DNA from 3 places in the Roseateles sp. GW821-FHT02E12 genome. Region 2 is predicted to be linked to each of the others. Evidence: riboswitches for the same ligand, from Rfam matches in the RefSeq annotation. Region 2 holds a riboswitch; each other region holds the start of a gene.
What was found. Region 2 has a riboswitch for S-adenosylhomocysteine ahead of AC07V5_RS24040 (MFS transporter). Riboswitches for the same ligand answer to the same signal wherever they lie in the genome.

Region 1 (5,543 bases), on a different contig from region 2:
CGCAATGCCCTCCACTACGGCTTCGTCGAGGGCCAGGCCTTGCTGGCCGACACCGGCAGCGGCCGTCTCGTCGCGGCCTGCGCGGGTGAACGATCCACGCCCGAGCCCAAGACCGCGCGCTGCCGCGACTTTCTGTCCACCCACACCAAGGCCCGCCTGCAATGGGACCTGGAAGCGCGCTTTGCCCGCCTCGAGGCCCGGCCTCACTGAATGTTTCTCGACATCGGGCCCCTGCGCCGCAACACCGCCTTTCGCCGCCTCTTCGCCAGCCAGTTCATCTCGGGGCTGGGCACCATGGTCAGCTACGTGGCCGTGCCGTGGCAGCTCTATGAACTGACGCGTTCCAACGCGCAGGTCGGCCTGCTGGGGCTGGTGCAGTTGATCCCCGTCGTCGTCTGCGGCCTGCTGGGCGGTGCGGTAGCGGATCGGGTGGACCGCAAGCGCCTGCTGATCGGTTCCGAGGCGCTGATGGCGCTCTGCCTGGCCGGCCTGTTGATGAATGCGCTGGCCGCCGCACCGAGCGTCCTCGCCATCTACGCGCTGGTGGCCGTGCTGCAGGGCGCGAGCGGCTTTCACCGCCCAGCGCTGGAGGCGCTGACGCAGAAGTTCGCTCGACCCGAGGAGTACGCGGCCGTGGCGGCGCTGTCGTCGGTGCGCGGCACGGTGGGCATGGTCGCCGGGCCGGCGCTTGCCGGGCTGCTGCTGGCCAAATGGGGCGCGGTCGGCGCCTACATCTTCGACTTCGCGAGCTTCATCGTGGCGCTGTTCTTCATCGCCCGCATCCCGCGCGAAGCCATCGGCACGGTCAGCAATCCCGGCGAGCGCCCGCACCTGCTGGCCGACCTGGCCGAAGGCCTGCGCTTTGCATGGGCGCGGCCCGCGCTGATGGGCACCTACATCGTCGACATCGTCGCGATGGCCTTCGCTTTCCCGGTCGCGCTGTTCCCGGCCATGGCTGCGGCGGACGGGCGCACCGAGTCGGTCGGCTGGCTGCTGTCGGCCATGTCGGTGGGCGCGCTGCTCATCGGCCTGTTCAGCGGCTGGACGGGCAAGGTCAGCCGCCATGGCCGCGCCGTCGTCATCGCGGCGGCGGTCTGGGCGCTGGGCATCGTGGCCCTGGGCTTTGCGCCCAGCCTGATGCTGGGCCTGGTGTGCCTCGCCGTGGCGGGCGCGGCAGACATGGTCAGCGGCGTGTTCCGCGGCACGATCTGGAACGAGACGATTCCGAACACGCTGCGCGGGCGGCTGGCGGGCATCGAGATGATCAGCTACCTGACCGGCCCGCTCGTCGGCAACGCGCGGGCCGGCTTCATGGCGGACGCCTGGGGCGTGGCGCCGGCCATCTGGATCGGCGGCGTGATCTGCCTGGTGAGCGTCATCGCGACAGGCTTTTGCCTGCCGCGTTTCTGGGCCTACCGCAGCACGACCGCCGCCGCTTAGACGTTGACCGAACTCATCTGCGCCGCCGGGTAGCGCGTGCCTGCCACGGCGTGCTGGGCGAGCAACGCATCGATGCGTTCACGCCGCCCGTCGTCGAAGTGGATGTGCGAGGCCTGTGCGTTCTCGTCCAGCCGGGTGATGCTGCGCGTGCCGGGGATGGGCACGATGTCCTCGCCCTGGTCCAGCAGCCACGCCAGTGCGAGCTGGGCGGGCGTGTAGCTCCACTCTTCCGCCAGCGCCGCGAGTGCGTCGGCCAGCGCGAGGTTGTGGTCCAGGTTCTCGCCCTGGAAGCGCGGGTGCACGCGGCGGCGGTCGTCCGCAGCGAGCTGGTTGGCCGAGCGGATGGCGCCGGTCAGGAAGCCGCGGCCCAGCGGGCTATAGGGCACCAGCGCGATGCCCAGCTCGCGGCAGGTCGGCAGCACCTCGGCCTCGACGTCGCGGCTCCACAGCGAATACTCGGTCTGCACGGCCGCGATAGGGTGCACGGCGTGGGCGCGGCGGATGGTGGCGGCCGAGGCTTCGGACAGGCCCAGGTGCTTGACCTTGCCCACCTTCACCAGCTCGGCCATCGCGCCGACCGTCTCCTCGATGGGCACGGTCTTGTCGACGCGGTGCTGGTAGTAGAGGTCGATGCGGTCGACGCCCAGCCGCTTCAGGCTCGCGTCGCAGGCCTCGCGCACATAGGCTGGGCTGCCGTCAATGCGCACGGCAGCGCCATCCGGCGCACGCACATGGCCGAACTTGGTGGCGATGACGACCTCGGCGCGGCGCGCGGCCAGCAGTGGCGACAGCAGGCGCTCGTTGGCGCCAATGCCGTACATGTCGGCCGTGTCGAGGAAGTTGATGCCGATGTCCAGCGCGTGGTGCAGCACTCCCAGCGATTGCGCGTCGTCGGCCGGGCCGTAGAAATCGGACATGCCCATGCAGCCCAGGCCGAGGGCCGAGACGTCGGGGCCGTGGGTGCCGAGGCGGCGGCGAGACAGGGGTGAGTGGGTCATGGTGGGCTCCTTGAAGGGATCATCGACGGGATGGCGAGAGCTTAGAAACCGGCGGGGCACTCGCCCAGCACAAAGCTCGGGCATGCTTGCCTGATCCTCCGGCTCAAGGCCCCACGCAGCGTCGGGCCGACGCAAGCCTTTGCACAATCGCCTGCATGTCCACTGACGACGATCTCCAGGCCCTGCGTGAACGCACCGTCGCGCTCGCACTCGCCCGCACGCCCGGCGACGGCCTGCATCAGACGGCTCTCCCCTGGCTGCGCCTGATCCGCGCCAGCGCCCCCGCGCTGCCGGTGCCGGCCATCTACGAACCCGGCCTGGTGCTGGTGCTGCAGGGCCGCAAGCAGGCCACGCTGGGCGAGCGCGTCGTGCACTACGACGCGATGCAATGCCTGATCGTGCCGGTGACGACGCTGCCGCGCGGTCGCGTCGTCGAGGCCAGCCCCGACAAGCCCTACGTCTGCCTGCGGCTGAGCTGCGAGACCCAAGCCCTGGCTGAGCTGCTGCTGGACGGCGACGCACCAGCCGCCGAGAGCGACGCCGGCCTGCAGGTCGCGCCCGTCACCGCGCCGCTGCTGGACGCGGCGCTGCGCCTGCTGCAGCTGCTGGACAGCCCGCAGGACCTGAAGACGCTGGCGCCACTGCTGCAGCGCGAGATCCTCTACCGCGTGCTGACCGGGCCGCTCGGCCCACGGCTGCGCGCGCTGGCCCAGGGCGATGGCGTGGCGCGCCGGCTCAACCGCGTCATCGAGCAGTTGACGAGCCGCTTTGCCGAGCCGCTCTCCATCGACGAGCTCGCCGCGCTGGCGCACATGAGCCCGTCGACGCTGCACCTGCGCTTCAAGCAGCTCACAGCCTTGTCGCCCTTGCAGTTCCAAAAAACATTGCGGCTGCAGCAGGCGCGCCGGCTGATGCTGGGCGACGGGCTGGACGCCGCCAGCGCCGCCCACCGCGTGGGCTACGAGAGCCCATCGCAGTTCAGCCGCGAGTACCGGCGGCTCTTTGGTGCGCCGCCGCGTGAAGACGTCGCACTTCTGCGCGCCACCGCCGCCTGACCAACACATAGAATGGCGGGCTTCCGAGGAGCGTTGCAACCTCAGCACCATTGAGGCCAGGCTCGGAACTTCATCCTGCAACTGCGCTCACCCGCTGGCCCCTGGCCGGGGTGAGTCCTGAACTACCCGGCACAGCACCAGCGGCTTCATTCGCTTGAAGGAGCCCGCATGAGCACCACCGACTACCTCGTCAAAGACCTGTCCCTCGCCGCCTGGGGCCGCAAGGAAATCAAGATCGCCGAGCATGAAATGCCGGCGCTGATGGCCATCCGCAAGGAGCACGCCGAGACCCAGCCGCTCAAGGGCGCGCGCGTCACCGGCTCGCTGCACATGACCATCCAGACGGCCGTGCTCGTCGAGACGCTGCAAGCCCTGGGCGCCGAAGTGCGCTGGGCTTCGTGCAACATCTTCTCGACGCAGGATCACGCCGCCGCTGCGCTGGCCGCCGTCGGCACCCCCGTGTTCGCCTACAAGGGCGAGACGCTGGAAGACTACTGGGACTACACCCACCGCATCTTCGAATTCGCCGGCAAGGGCGAGCCGGGCGAAGGCCCGAACATGATCCTGGACGACGGCGGCGACGCGACGCTGCTGATGCACCTGGGCCAGAAGGCCGAGAAGGATCTGTCCGTGCTGGCCAACCCCGGCAGCGAGGAAGAGCGCATCCTGTTCGCGGCCATCAAGAAGAAGGTTGCCGAAGACGGCACCTGGTACACCCGCAAGAGCGCCGAGATCATCGGCGTGACGGAAGAGACGACGACGGGCGTGCACCGCTTGAAGGAAATGTCGGCCAAGGGCACGCTGCTGTTCCGCGCCATCAACGTGAACGACTCGGTCACGAAGAGCAAGTTCGACAACCTGTACGGCTGCCGTGAATCCCTGGTGGACGGCATCAAGCGCGCGACCGACGTGATGGTGGCCGGCAAGATCGCCGTCGTGGCCGGCTATGGCGACGTGGGCAAGGGCTCGGCCCAAGCGCTGCGTGCGCTGTCGGCCCAGGTCTGGGTGACCGAGATCGACCCCATCTGCGCGCTGCAGGCCGCGATGGAAGGCTACCGCGTCGTGACGATGGAATACGCCGCCGACAAGGCCGACATCTTCGTGACGACGACCGGCAACAAGAACGTCATCCGCCACGAGCACATGGCCGCGATGAAGAACAACGCCATCGTCAGCAACATCGGCCACTTCGACAACGAGATCGACGTCGCGTCGCTCGAGAAGTACGAGTGGGAAGAGATCAAGCCCCAGGTCGACCACGTCATCTTCCCGGACGGCAAGCGCATCATCCTGCTGGCCAAGGGCCGCCTCGTGAACCTAGGCTGCGGCACAGGCCACCCAAGCTACGTGATGAGCAGCTCGTTCGCGAACCAGACCATCGCCCAGATCGAGCTCTACGCGCACAAGGACAACTACGCCGTCGGCCAGGTCTACGTGCTGCCCAAGCACCTGGACGAAAAGGTCGCCCGCCTGCAGCTGACCACGCTGAACGCGCAGCTGACCGAGCTGACCGAAGAGCAGGCCGCGTACATCGGCGTGAACAAGGCCGGGCCGTACAAGCCGGACACCTATCGCTACTGATCAAGAGCCGATGCGCGCAGACCAGATCCTCGTAGGCCAAGGCCTGGCGCCCACGCGCTCGGCCGCGCAGCGCCTGATCCAGAACGGCGCCGCCGAATGGGCCTCGCCCACCGGCTGGGTCGTGCTGAAGAAGGCCGGCGAGGACCTGCCCGAGACGGCGCAGCTGCGCGTCACCGACGACGCCGAGCTGCGCTATGTGTCGCGCGGCGGGCTCAAGTTGGAGGGGGCGCTGGCACGCACCGGCTTCGACGTCCGCACCCACACGGTACTGGACGTCGGCCAGAGCACCGGCGGCTTCACCGACTGCCTGCTGATGCGCGGTGCACGGCATGTCGTCGGCATCGACGTGGGCCACAGCCAGCTGCACCCGCGGCTGCTGGCGGATGCGCGCGTGACGGCGCTGGAAGGCGTGCACGTGCGCGAGCTGGCCGGGCTGCGCTCGCATGCGCCGACGGGCGGCTTCACGCTC
Region 2 (5,543 bases):
GGCGAATCCCTCGCCCACGGCATCTTCCCCGAGCGCCGGGACATCGACGAGCCCCTCCACGACCGCTTCGCCCGCGGCATCCTGTGGCGCCTCAAGCGCCGCCTCATCCCCGCCGTCCCCACCCTCCGAGCGATGGCCAAAGCCGCCGGCGACCTCGAAGCCGAGATCCAGCAACAGACGGACACAGAACTCCGCCGCCGCCTCTTCAAGTCAGCCCCCGCCGCCGTCCAAGCCGGCCGCGCCTCAGGTCTTGCCGAGGTCATGGCCCTCGTCCGCGAGGGCGCCCGCCGAAGCCTCGACAAACGCCCCTTCGACACCCAACTCATGGGCGCCGCCGTCCTGCTCGAAGGCCGCCTGGCCGAGATGCAGACGGGTGAAGGCAAGACCCTCACCGCCGGGCTCGCCGCCGCCATCGCCGGCGCTGCAGGACTCCCAACCCACGTCGTCACCGTCAACGACTACCTCGCCCGCCGCGACTGCGAACTGATGCAGCCGCTGTTCAACTTCTTCGGCCTCACTGCCGGTGTCGTCTGGGCAAGCCTGGAACACGAGGCCAAGCGCGAGGCCTACCAGCGGCCCATCACCTACTGCACCAACCAGAGCCTGGTGTTCGACTACCTGCGCGACCGCGTCGCCGCCGGTGGCCGCGTCAGCCCGGCGCAGATGCAGGCACGCCAGCTGCACGGGCGCCTGCCCCAGCCGCTGCTGCTGCGCGGCCTGCACTTCGCCATCGTCGACGAGGCCGATTCCATCCTCATCGACGAAGCCCGCACGCCGCTGATCCTGTCCGAGCGCCAGGGCGACCCGCCCGACGCGACGGACTACCAGCAGGCGCTGAAGATCGCTGCGACGCTGAAGCTCGGTGAGCACTTCGGCATCGACGCCGCCCGCCACAGCCTGCACTTCGAAGCCGCCGGCCTGCCTGCGGTGCGCGAGGCCACTGAAGGCATGGGCGGCATCTGGGGCGTGGCTCGCGGGCGCGAACACCTCGTTGGCCAGGCGCTGCGCGCGCTGCATCTCTTCCATCGTGACCAGCACTACGTCGTCATCGACGGCGCCGTGCAGATCGTCGACGAGTACACCGGCCGCGTGCTGGAGGGCCGCAGTTGGGAAGGCGGCCTGCATCAGATGATCGAAGCCAAGGAGGCACTCGACCTGACGGAGCCCGCACGCACCCTGGCCCGCATCACCTTCCAGCGCTTCTTCTGCCGCTACCTGCGCCTGGCCGGCATGACGGGCACGGCCGCGGAGGTGGCACCCGAGCTGAACACCGTCTACCGCCTGGACGTCGTTCGGCTGCCCACGCACAAGCCCGACCAGCGCGTCACGCTCCCGGCCCGCCTGCTGCGCACGCAGGCCGCCAAGTGGACGGCCGTGCGCGAAGCCATCGGCGGGCAGCTCGCCTGCGGCCGGCCTGTGCTGGTTGGCACGCGTTCGGTGCGAGCCTCGGTCGCGTTGTCCGAAGAACTCGGCCCGCGCCAGGTCCACCGCGTGCTGAACGCGCGCCAGGACAAGGAGGAGGCCGACATCGTCTCCACCGCCGGCGAGCCCGGTGCCGTGACGGTGGCCACCAACATGGCCGGGCGCGGCACCGACATCCACCTCGAGCCCAGCGTGACGGCCAAGGGCGGCCTGGCCGTGTTGCTGACGGAGTTCCACGACTCGGCCCGCATCGACCGCCAGCTCGTCGGCCGCGGCGCGCGCCAGGGCGACCCCGGCGTGGCGCTGGCCATCGTGGCGCTCGACGACGAGATCTTCACGGCCCATGCCGCCACGCTGCAGGCGCTGCTAGGCCGGCTCTTCACCGGCCGCGACGAACTCCCCACCTGGGCGCTGGAGCTGCTGCGCCGCACGGCGCAAGGCCATGCCGGCCGCCTGCACGCCGCCATGCGCCGCCGCACGCTCAAGGCCGACCGCCAACTCGACAACCTGCTTGGATTCGCCGGAAACCAGATATGAAAGCCCTGCCTCTTCTGCTGTTGTCCTCGGCCGCGCTCGCGCAGGCGCCCAAGCCTGCTTCCGCTCCCGTCGCTCCTGCCGCGCCAGCGGGCTACGACTGCCTCATCGAACCCAACCAGCGCATCGAGATCCGCAGCCCCGCCAATGCCCTCATCGACAAGGTGCTGGTGGAGCGCGGCAGCCAGGTGCGCGCTGGCGACACGCTGGTGCTGCTGGACGGCAGCGTCGAGCGCGAAGCCCTGGCCGGTGCGCAGCAGCGCGCCGAATCCGAGGCCGAGCTGCGCGTGGCCCGCGCCCGCGCCGACTACGCTCGCGAGAAGTTCCGCCGCCGCGAGGACCTGCGTGAGCAGAACTACATCACCGCCCAGGACCGCGACGAAGCTCAGGCCGAACTGCGCGTGGCCGAGGCCGAACTGGCGCTGGCCGTGGACAACCGCCGCCTGGCCGGCATCGAAGCCCAGCGCCTGGGCGCCGTCATGAAGCAGCGGGCCCTGCGCGCGCCGTTCAATGGCGTCGTCACCGACCGGCTCCAGAACCCCGGCGAGCTGGCCTTCACCGGCGAGGGCTCGCGCCCCATCCTGAAGATGGCGCAGACCAATCCACTGCGTGTCGAGGTCGTGCTGCCCGTGTCGCTGGTGGGCCAGCTCAAGGCCGGGCGCACGGCCGAGATCACACCGGAGGCACCGCTCAAGGGGCAGTGGAAGGCACAGATCAAGGTCGTCGACGGCGTCATGGACTCGGCCAGCGGCTCGTTCGGCGTGCGGCTGGAGCTGCCCAACCCGAACGGCGACATCCCGGCCGGCGTGCGCTGCAAGGTGCGCTTTCTCTGAGCGAGTCACTGCGGCTTTGACCGTTCCTTAGAATCCGGTCTCGCGCCGCTCGACGGCGCCGTCACGCCGAGGGGTGCTGCGACGGAGGATCTCCGCCACGCTCGGTGCTGACGACAGGACAAGGGCGCCCTCTGTGAAGAAGAGGCCCTTTTGCATTCCGCCCCCGCATCCTCCGCATCCATACGCACCATCCTGCCGTTGGCCTTCGTCACCGGCGTCAGCATGGCCGCGTTGGATCTCTATCTGCCTGCCGTGCCGGCGCTGCAGTCGGCGCTGGGCATCAGCGTGCCGCTCGCCCAGGCCACCGTGGCCGTCTACCTCGCCGGGCTGGCCGGCGCCCAGTTGCTGTGGGGCGAGCTGTTGAATCGCCTCGGCCCGCGCCTGTGCATGGAGGTGGGCCTGGCGCTGCTGGCACTGACCAGCCTGGGCTGCGCGCTGGCGCCCAACATCGAGACGCTGCTGGTGCTGCGCCTGCTGCAGGGCGTGGCAGCTGCGGCGGCCACCATCGTGGCGCCCAGCGTCGTGCGGGCCACGCTGGCCGATGCGGACGTTGTGCGCGGCATTGCCGCGATCGCGATGGTCGAGTCCATCGTGCCGGCGGCTGCGCCGGTCGTTGGTGCGCTGCTGCTGCGCGTGACGGACTGGCGCGGCACGTTCTGGGTGCTGATGGTGCTGGCGCTGGTCGTGCTGCCCTGGGTGGTCAAGATCGCGCCGCGCCGGCTGCCCGGGCTGGACATGGCTCACCACGCCAGCTATCTGGGCATCGCGCGCAACCCGCGCTTCCTGCGCCTGGCGCTGTCACATGCGCTGTGCATCGGCGCCTTGCTGACCTTCCTGGCCAGTTCGCCCCAGCTGCTGCAGCACACGCTGGGCCTGGGCTCGGGCGCCTTCGCCATGCAGCAGGTCATCGGCGTCAGCGCCTTCATGCTGTTCGCGACGCAGTCGGGCCGGCTCGCCGCGCGGCTGGGCCATGCGCGGGTGGTGCGGCTGGGCAGCGCCTTGCAGGTGGTGGCCTGTTCGCTCGCGCTCGTCGCATCGCTCGCGTTGGGCCAGCTTCCTTACCCCGCCGTGGTGGCCTTCTGGTTCTGCTTCTGCGGCGCGCTGGCCATCCGCGGGCCCGTCACCTTTGGCGACGCACTCGCCCTGCCGCCCGCTCAGATGGGCCGGGCCACCGCCATGCTGATCCTGGCCCTGCTGGGCGCCGGCGCCTTGGGCACGCAGGTCGTGGCGCCCTTCATGGGTCATGCCGACAGCGCGGCACCGCTGTTCGGCGGCGTGCTGCTGATGCTGCTGGCCAGCGCGGCGCTGGTGTGGCGTTATCCCGTCAAGGCCTGACGTCCATTGCCCGGAAGCTGCGCTTGGCCTTGTCGGCATCCTTGCAGGCCTTCTTGCCCACCATGACGCCGCCGTCGTCGCTGAGCAGCGTCAGCTGTCCGTCGGGCCAGGCGAACAGCGCCTCGGGGCGCAGTGTGCCCAGGTCGACGGCGACTGGCTTGGGCGCATCGCCCACCTTGCCGCTCCAGCGGTAGAGGGCGAAGCCGCCCGCGTCGGCCGGTGGGCCGGCAGCGATCAGGTAGCCGGTGCCCACGCGGTCGATGGAGCGCACGCCGCGGCCACCCAGGTCCAGGCGGAGGGCCGCGCCGAAGCGGGCCGGGCCTTTGCCGGCTATCAGCTCGACCGGGTTCAGCAGCGGGATGAGGATGGCCTTGCCCTGCGGGATGGGGTTGCGCAGGCCGATCAGCAGGTTGCCGTCGGGCGCGGCGGCCAGGCCTTCGATGTTGAAGCCGCCATCCGCCTCGGCCGCCCGGCCGGCGGCGTCGGCCAGCTTCAGGTGGCCGAGCGCCGGCGTGGCCAGCAGGTCGGCCAGCAGGCCGGCGTAGGGCTTGCCAACGGGCTCGACGGTCGTGCCGCGGATCTCGGTGGCGAAGAAGCGCTGGCGGTCCTCGCGCACCTTGCCGGCGCTGTTGCGCGCATGCGAGCCGATCCAGTAGATGCGGTTGCCCACCTGGGCCGCGCCTTCGAGGTCGGCCTCCTTGTCGGCCTTCAGGAATTTGTCGAGATCAACCTGGCCAACCCGGCCGGTCTCGCCCCGCCTGTAGATGGTCAGCCGGTTGTGCTCGTCATCCGCAACGATGAAGTGCTGCGCATCCAGGGCGACGGCGGCCGAGGCGTCGCACAGGCCTTCGTAGCGCGTCTGCGCTCCGGCCGCGCCAACCGCACAGAGCAGCAGCGCGGCTAGGGCCCGCATCAGGCGGCCAGCGGCTCGGTGCGTTCCAGCAGCCAGGCCAGGGCCGCGCCGCTCACCTTGGGCGCCAACCGCTCGCGCACGGTGGCGTGATAGCCGTTCAGCCACGCAATCTCATCGGCGCGCAGCAGGCTCTTGTCGATGCAGCTCGTGGCGATGGGGCAGATCGTCAGCGTCTCGAAGGCCAGCATCTCGCCGAAGGCGTTGTTCTCTGGCGTGTCGATGGCCACGTTCATGACGAGGTTCTCGATGCGCACGCCCCACAGCCCCGGCCGGTACAGGCCCGGCTCGATGGACGTGATCATGCCGGGCTCCATCGCCATGGCCGGCTCGGCAATCGCCTTGCTGATGCTCTGCGGGCCTTCGTGCACGTTCAGGAAATAGCCCACGCCGTGGCCGGTGCCGTGGCCGTAGTCCAGGCCGTGCTCCCACAGCGGTGCGCGGGCAATGGCGTCCAGCATGGGGCTGAGCGTGCCGCGCGGGAAGCGCGTGCGCGACAAGGCCAGCGT
Region 3 (5,543 bases), on a different contig from region 2:
ATGACCCAGACGTTGTAGGTCTTCTGGTTCTTCTCGATCTCGTTGCCGGCATAGCCGCCACCGACAGCACCGGCCACCGTGGCCAGCTTGCGGCCATTGCCGCCGCCCACCATGTTGCCCAGCAGGCCGCCAACCACGGCGCCGCCCACCGCGCCCACGCCGCTGGCCTTGCCGTGGCGGGATTCGGTGTGCACGTCGGTCACGCGGCCGCAGCTCTGGCACAAGGCCGGCTGGCTTTGCTCCACGACGGGCGCGGGGCGGGCCTCACGAACGGGGTCCGCGGCGGCCAGGCGCTGCGGCTGGCGCGTGTCCTGCGCGGCGGCCGGCTGCGCTGCTGCGGCAACCGGTTCGTTGCTGCCGCCCGAACGGCCCACCGCGTAGGCGCCACCCAGCAATGCCAGCACGACGGCAACGCCGGCGACGATCTGGGTGGACTTGACGGGAAGTGTGGGGGTCGACATGGAGACTCCGGTGTGTTTGAACGATGTTGAAAGGATGCCGCTACGCCGCGGCCTGCCCTGTAGGACAAGGCCGCTTCAGTTACATCTGGCCCGCCGCGATCGACGGGGCGTATCAGCCGAGCAACGGGGCCAGGGCCCGCCGGGCGTCGGCATCGCCCAGGCCGCAGCGCGCGGCCCAGTCGGCGAGTTGGTCGTCGCCGATGCGGCCGACGTTGAAATAGGCCGCGTCGGGGTGGGCCAGGTAGAAGCCGCTGACGCTGGCAGCCGGCGTCATGGCCATGCTGTCGGTCAGGCCCATGCCGATCTCCTCGGGTGCCAGCACGCGGAAGAGGTCGCGCTTGGACAGGTGATCCGGGCAGGCCGGATAGCCGGGCGCGGGGCGGACGCCGGCGTACTTCTCGGCGATGAGTTCGGCGTTGGACAAGCCCTCAGCCGCCGCATAGCCCCAGAACTCGCGGCGCACGCGCTCGTGCAGCCATTCGGCGGCGGCCTCGGCCAGGCGGTCGGCCAGGGCCTTGAGCATGATGGCCGAGTAGTCGTCGTGGGTGGCCAGGAAGTCGGCTTCCTTCTTGTCGACACCCAGGCCCGCGGTCACCGCGAACATGCCGACGTGGTCGCCACGCTCGGCCACGAAATCGGACAGGCAGCGGTTGGGCCGCTTCACACCCTCCACCACCGGACGCTCGCTCTGCATGCGCAGGCCGTGCCAGGTCATCAGCGGCGCGGCGCGGCTCTCGTCGGCATAGAGCGCGATGTCGTCCTCGTCCACGCGTGCGGCGGGGTAGAGCCCGAAGACGGCATGAGCCTGCAGCCAGCGGCCGTCGATGATCTTCTTCAGCATCGCCTGCGCGTCGGCAAACACCTTGCGCGCCTCGGCACCGACGACGGCGTCATCGAGGATGGCGGGATAAGGCCCGGCCAGGTCCCAGGTCTGGAAGTACGGCGCCCAGTCGATGTACCGCGCCAGCTCGGCCAGGTCGAGGTTCTTCAGCACGCGCCGGCCGATGAACTTCGGCGCGGGGGCGACGCGGCTCAGGTCCAGCACCGCCTTGTTGGCGCGGGCCTGCGCCAGCGTCACCAGCGGCGTCTGCTTCTTGTTGGCATGCAGTTGGCGGGTCTTCTCGATGTCGACCTTCAGCTCGGCGATGTAGGCCGCGGCGCGGTCGTCGCTGAGCAGCTCCGTGCACACGCCCACGGCGCGCGACGCATCGGGCACGTAGACGACCGGCCCCTCGTAGTGCGGCGAGATCTTGACGGCCGTGTGCACGCGGCTGGTCGTCGCGCCGCCGATCAGCAGCGGCATGCGGCGCGAGGCGAAGTAGTCGTCGCGCTGCATCTCGGCCGCGACGTGCTGCATCTCCTCGAGGCTCGGCGTGATCAGGCCCGACAGGCCAATGATGTCCGCGCCCTCTTCCTTGGCTTTGCGAAGGATGTCCTGGGCCGGCACCATGACGCCCATGTTGACGACCTCGTAGTTGTTGCACTGCAAGACCACCGTGACGATGTTCTTGCCGATGTCGTGCACATCGCCCTTGACGGTGGCGATGACGATCTTGCCCTTGGGCTTGGCGTCGCCGCCGCCTTCGATCAGCAGGCGCTTTTCTTCCTCGATGTAGGGCAGCAGGTGGGCCACGGCCTGCTTCATCACGCGGGCGCTCTTCACCACCTGCGGCAGGAACATCTTGCCCTGGCCGAACAGGTCGCCGACGACGTTCATGCCGGCCATCAGCGGGCCTTCGATGACGTGCAGCGGGCGGCCGCCGCCCGCGGAGATGGCAACCCAGGCCTCCTCGGTGTCCTCGGTGATGAAGTCGGTGATGCCGTGCACCAGCGCGTGCGACAGCCGCTGGTTCACGTCGCCCGCGCGCCAGGCCAGGCGGGCGGAGTCGTCCTTGCCGGCGCTCTTGGCGCGGTCGGCGATCTCGATCAAACGCTCACCGGCATCAGCCCGGCGGTTCAGCACCACGTCTTCCACGCGCTCGCGCAGCTCGGCGTCGAGGTCGTCGTACACGCCCACCATGCCGGCGTTGACGATGCCCATGTCCATGCCCGCCTGGATGGCGTGGTACAGGAACACGGTGTGGATGGCCTCGCGCACCGGCTCGTTGCCGCGGAAGCTGAAGGACACGTTGCTCACACCGCCCGACACCTTGGCGCCGGGCAGGTTCTGCTTGATCCAGCGCGTGGCCTCGATGAAGTCCACGGCGTAGTTGTCGTGCTCCTCGATGCCCGTGGCGATGGCGAAGATGTTGGGGTCGAAGATGATGTCCTCGGGCGGGAAATCCACCTCGTCCACGAGGAAGCGGTAGGCCCGCTCGCAGATCTCCTTCTTGCGCGCGAAGGTGTCGGCCTGGCCTTTCTCATCGAAGGCCATCACGACCGCGGCCGCGCCGAAGCGCTTCACCAGCTTGGCCTGGCGCTTGAACTCGGCCTCGCCTTCCTTCAGCGAGATGGAGTTGACGATGCCCTTGCCCTGGATGCACTTCAGGCCGGCCTCGATGACGCTCCACTTGGACGAGTCGATCATGATCGGCACACGGGCGATCTCGGGCTCGCCGGCGATCAGGTTCAGGAAGCGCACCATGGCCGCCTGGCTGTCCAGCATGGCCTCGTCCATGTTGATGTCGATGACCTGCGCGCCGTTCTCCACCTGCTGGCGCGCCACGGCCAGCGCCTGCTCGAACTGGCCCGCGAGGATCATGCGGGCGAAGGCCTTGGAGCCGGTGACGTTGGTGCGCTCGCCGATGTTGACGAACAGGCTGCTGGAGTCGATGGCAACAGGTTCCAGGCCGGAGAGCTTGAGCGCGGGAGGCGAAGGGGGGGTGGTCATCGATGGCATCTCAGGCGGAAGATCGATGAGCGCCGTTTCAGAAATCCGAGCCTGGCAGGCAAGAAAACCCGTCGCAGCGCTCCTCGGATGGGCGGGAATTCTACGCAGCCGCCCCTTCGCCGTAGCTCAAGAACGGCTCGCTTAAGCCGAAGGCCCATGAGAATGCCCTGATCCATGGCCTCTGAACTCATCCCTCTGCCCACCCGCACGCTGCGGCTGGGCATGACACTGCCCTACGACCTCTTCGACGCCAGCGGCAAGCTGCTGTTCGCGCGCGGCCAGGTGCTGCGCGACTCCCCACTGGTGCGCAGCCTCGTCGACGGCGGCGCCTGGGTGAACTCCGCCGACACGATGGAATACCAGCGCGCGCTGGCCCACCGGCTGGACACCATGGTCATGCAGGACGTGCCGCTGTCCGACATCGCCAAGGCCGACGGCGCCTTCCGGCTGGACTCGCTGGTGCCGGCCAAGGTGGAACAAGGCCCGCGCGAGGCCTGGTCTGACCTGCTGCTGCACACCCACGGCCTGCTGCGCGAGGCCGATCCGGTGGACTTCACCGGCCGCCTCGTTACCCTGCGCGACGCCGCGCTGAAGCGCCTGCACGCCCACCCCGACGCAACGCTGATGCTGCTGGTGTTCGAGAGCAGCCAGGAGTTCGGCGACTACAGCGCCCGCCACGCGCTGCTGACGCTGCTGCTGGCCGACCTCGTCGCCCAACAACTGCAGCTGCCGCCCGCGCTGCGCGAGGCCCTGCAGGGCGCCGCGCTGACGATGAACTACGGCGCCGGCGCCGCGCATGATCGCCTGGCCAACCAGGTCGACACCGCCACACCCGCGCAGCGCCAGGCCCTGGCCGCCCATGGCGACCGTGCGGCGGCCAAGCTCGCCCAGGTCGGCGTCACCGACGAGGCCTGGCTGACGGCCGTGCGCCTTCACCACGAAGCCGGGCCCGGCCCGCTGGCAAGCCGCGGCGACGGCGAGCGGCTGGCACGCCTGCTGCGCCGCATCGACCTCTTCGGTGCGCGCCTGTCGCCCCGCCGCAGCCGCCAGGCCCTGAGCGGTGCCGCCGCGGCGCGCGCCGTCTTTCTCGACGAACACCAGCAGCCCGACGAAGCCGGCGCGGCCCTCATCAAGACCGTCGGCCTCTACCCGCCGGGCAGCATCGTGCGGCTGGCCAACGGCGAGATCGGCATCGTCTTCAAGCGTGGCTTCAGCGCCAACGAGCCGCTGGTGGCCGCGCTGATCGGCAAGAGCGGCAGCCCCTTGAGCAACCCCGTGCCGCGCGACACGCGGCTGGCCTCGCAGGCCATCGCGGCCAGCCTGGCGCCGGCGGAGCTGAAGCTGCGTGTGAACCTGGAAGCGCTGCTCAAGCTCTGAGCGCGCCCTGACGTCACCCAGCAAGAGCGGCCCACGGGCCGCTCTTTTCATTCGGCACTTGCGTTTGCCGAACTGTGCATATATTCTGTGTATACACATTATGCACAGCAGTCTTTTCATCTCCCAGACGGACGCCCGGCCGATGTATCTGCAGATCGTCGAGCAGATCCGCCAGCGCGTCGCCGCCGGGGACTGGCCGGCCGGGCAGGAGCTGCCGTCCATCCGGGCGTTGGCGGCGGACCTGCGGGTCAGCGTCATCACCGTGAAGCGCGCCTACCTGGACCTGGAATCCGAAGGCGTCATCGTCACCCGCCACGGCAAAGGCTCCTTCGTGGCCGACGCGCAAGGCCTGGCCAAGGACATGCGCCTGGCCCAGCTCGACACCCACCTCGCCGCCGCCAGCGAGATCGCTCGCTCCCTCGTCATGCCTGAACCCGAACTCATCGAACGACTGCGCAGCGCGCTGCAACACCAGGAGGCCGACCAATGAGCGCCAAGGCCATTGAAATGAACGGCGTGCGCAAGGCGTTCCGCTTCTTCACGCTGGAAGACGTGTCCCTCGACCTCGAGCACGGCCAGATCATGGGCCTCGTCGGCCCCAACGGCGCCGGCAAGAGCACCACCATCCGGCTGCTGATGGGCATGCTGACGGCCGACGCCGGCAGCATCCGCCTGCTGGGCCACGACATCCCTCGCAGCCAGGCCGCCGCCAAGGCCGACGTGGGCTTCGTCAGCGACGACATGAAGCTGCTGCCGCAGGCCACGCTGGCCTGGCACATGGACTTCGTCGCGTCCATCTACCCAAGCTGGGACGCGGCCTATGCCGCCACGCTGTTGAAGCGCTTCGGCCTGCACGCGGGGCAGATGGCCAAGAG

Region 1: it holds a riboswitch for S-adenosylhomocysteine, as region 2 does, so the genes downstream of both, ahcY (adenosylhomocysteinase) here and AC07V5_RS24040 (MFS transporter) in region 2, are expected to answer to the same signal.
Region 3: it holds a riboswitch for S-adenosylhomocysteine, as region 2 does, so the genes downstream of both, metH (methionine synthase) here and AC07V5_RS24040 (MFS transporter) in region 2, are expected to answer to the same signal.

The regions. Positions count from the first base shown of each region.
Region 1 covers NZ_JBWKVK010000001.1:1,740,008-1,745,550, reverse strand. Annotated here, with positions in the region: gene AC07V5_RS08365 (hypothetical protein) at 1-210, shown strand, start outside; gene AC07V5_RS08360 (MFS transporter) at 211-1,440, shown strand; gene AC07V5_RS08355 (aldo/keto reductase) at 1,437-2,438, opposite strand; gene AC07V5_RS08350 (AraC family transcriptional regulator) at 2,594-3,493, shown strand; S-adenosyl-L-homocysteine riboswitch at 3,514-3,589, shown strand; gene ahcY (adenosylhomocysteinase) at 3,662-5,074, shown strand; gene AC07V5_RS08340 (TlyA family RNA methyltransferase) at 5,085-5,543, shown strand, end outside.
Region 2 covers NZ_JBWKVK010000004.1:251,767-257,309, forward strand. Annotated here, with positions in the region: gene AC07V5_RS24030 (preprotein translocase subunit SecA) at 1-1,959, shown strand, start outside; gene AC07V5_RS24035 (efflux RND transporter periplasmic adaptor subunit) at 1,956-2,789, shown strand; S-adenosyl-L-homocysteine riboswitch at 2,852-2,926, shown strand; gene AC07V5_RS24040 (MFS transporter) at 2,940-4,124, shown strand; gene AC07V5_RS24045 (DUF3616 domain-containing protein) at 4,114-5,037, opposite strand; gene AC07V5_RS24050 (aminopeptidase P family protein) at 5,037-5,543, opposite strand, start outside.
Region 3 covers NZ_JBWKVK010000001.1:1,674,087-1,679,629, reverse strand. Annotated here, with positions in the region: gene AC07V5_RS08070 (glycine zipper 2TM domain-containing protein) at 1-461, opposite strand, end outside; gene metH (methionine synthase) at 574-3,291, opposite strand; S-adenosyl-L-homocysteine riboswitch at 3,312-3,382, opposite strand; gene AC07V5_RS08060 (HD-GYP domain-containing protein) at 3,466-4,668, shown strand; gene AC07V5_RS08055 (GntR family transcriptional regulator) at 4,811-5,158, shown strand; gene AC07V5_RS08050 (ABC transporter ATP-binding protein) at 5,155-5,543, shown strand, end outside.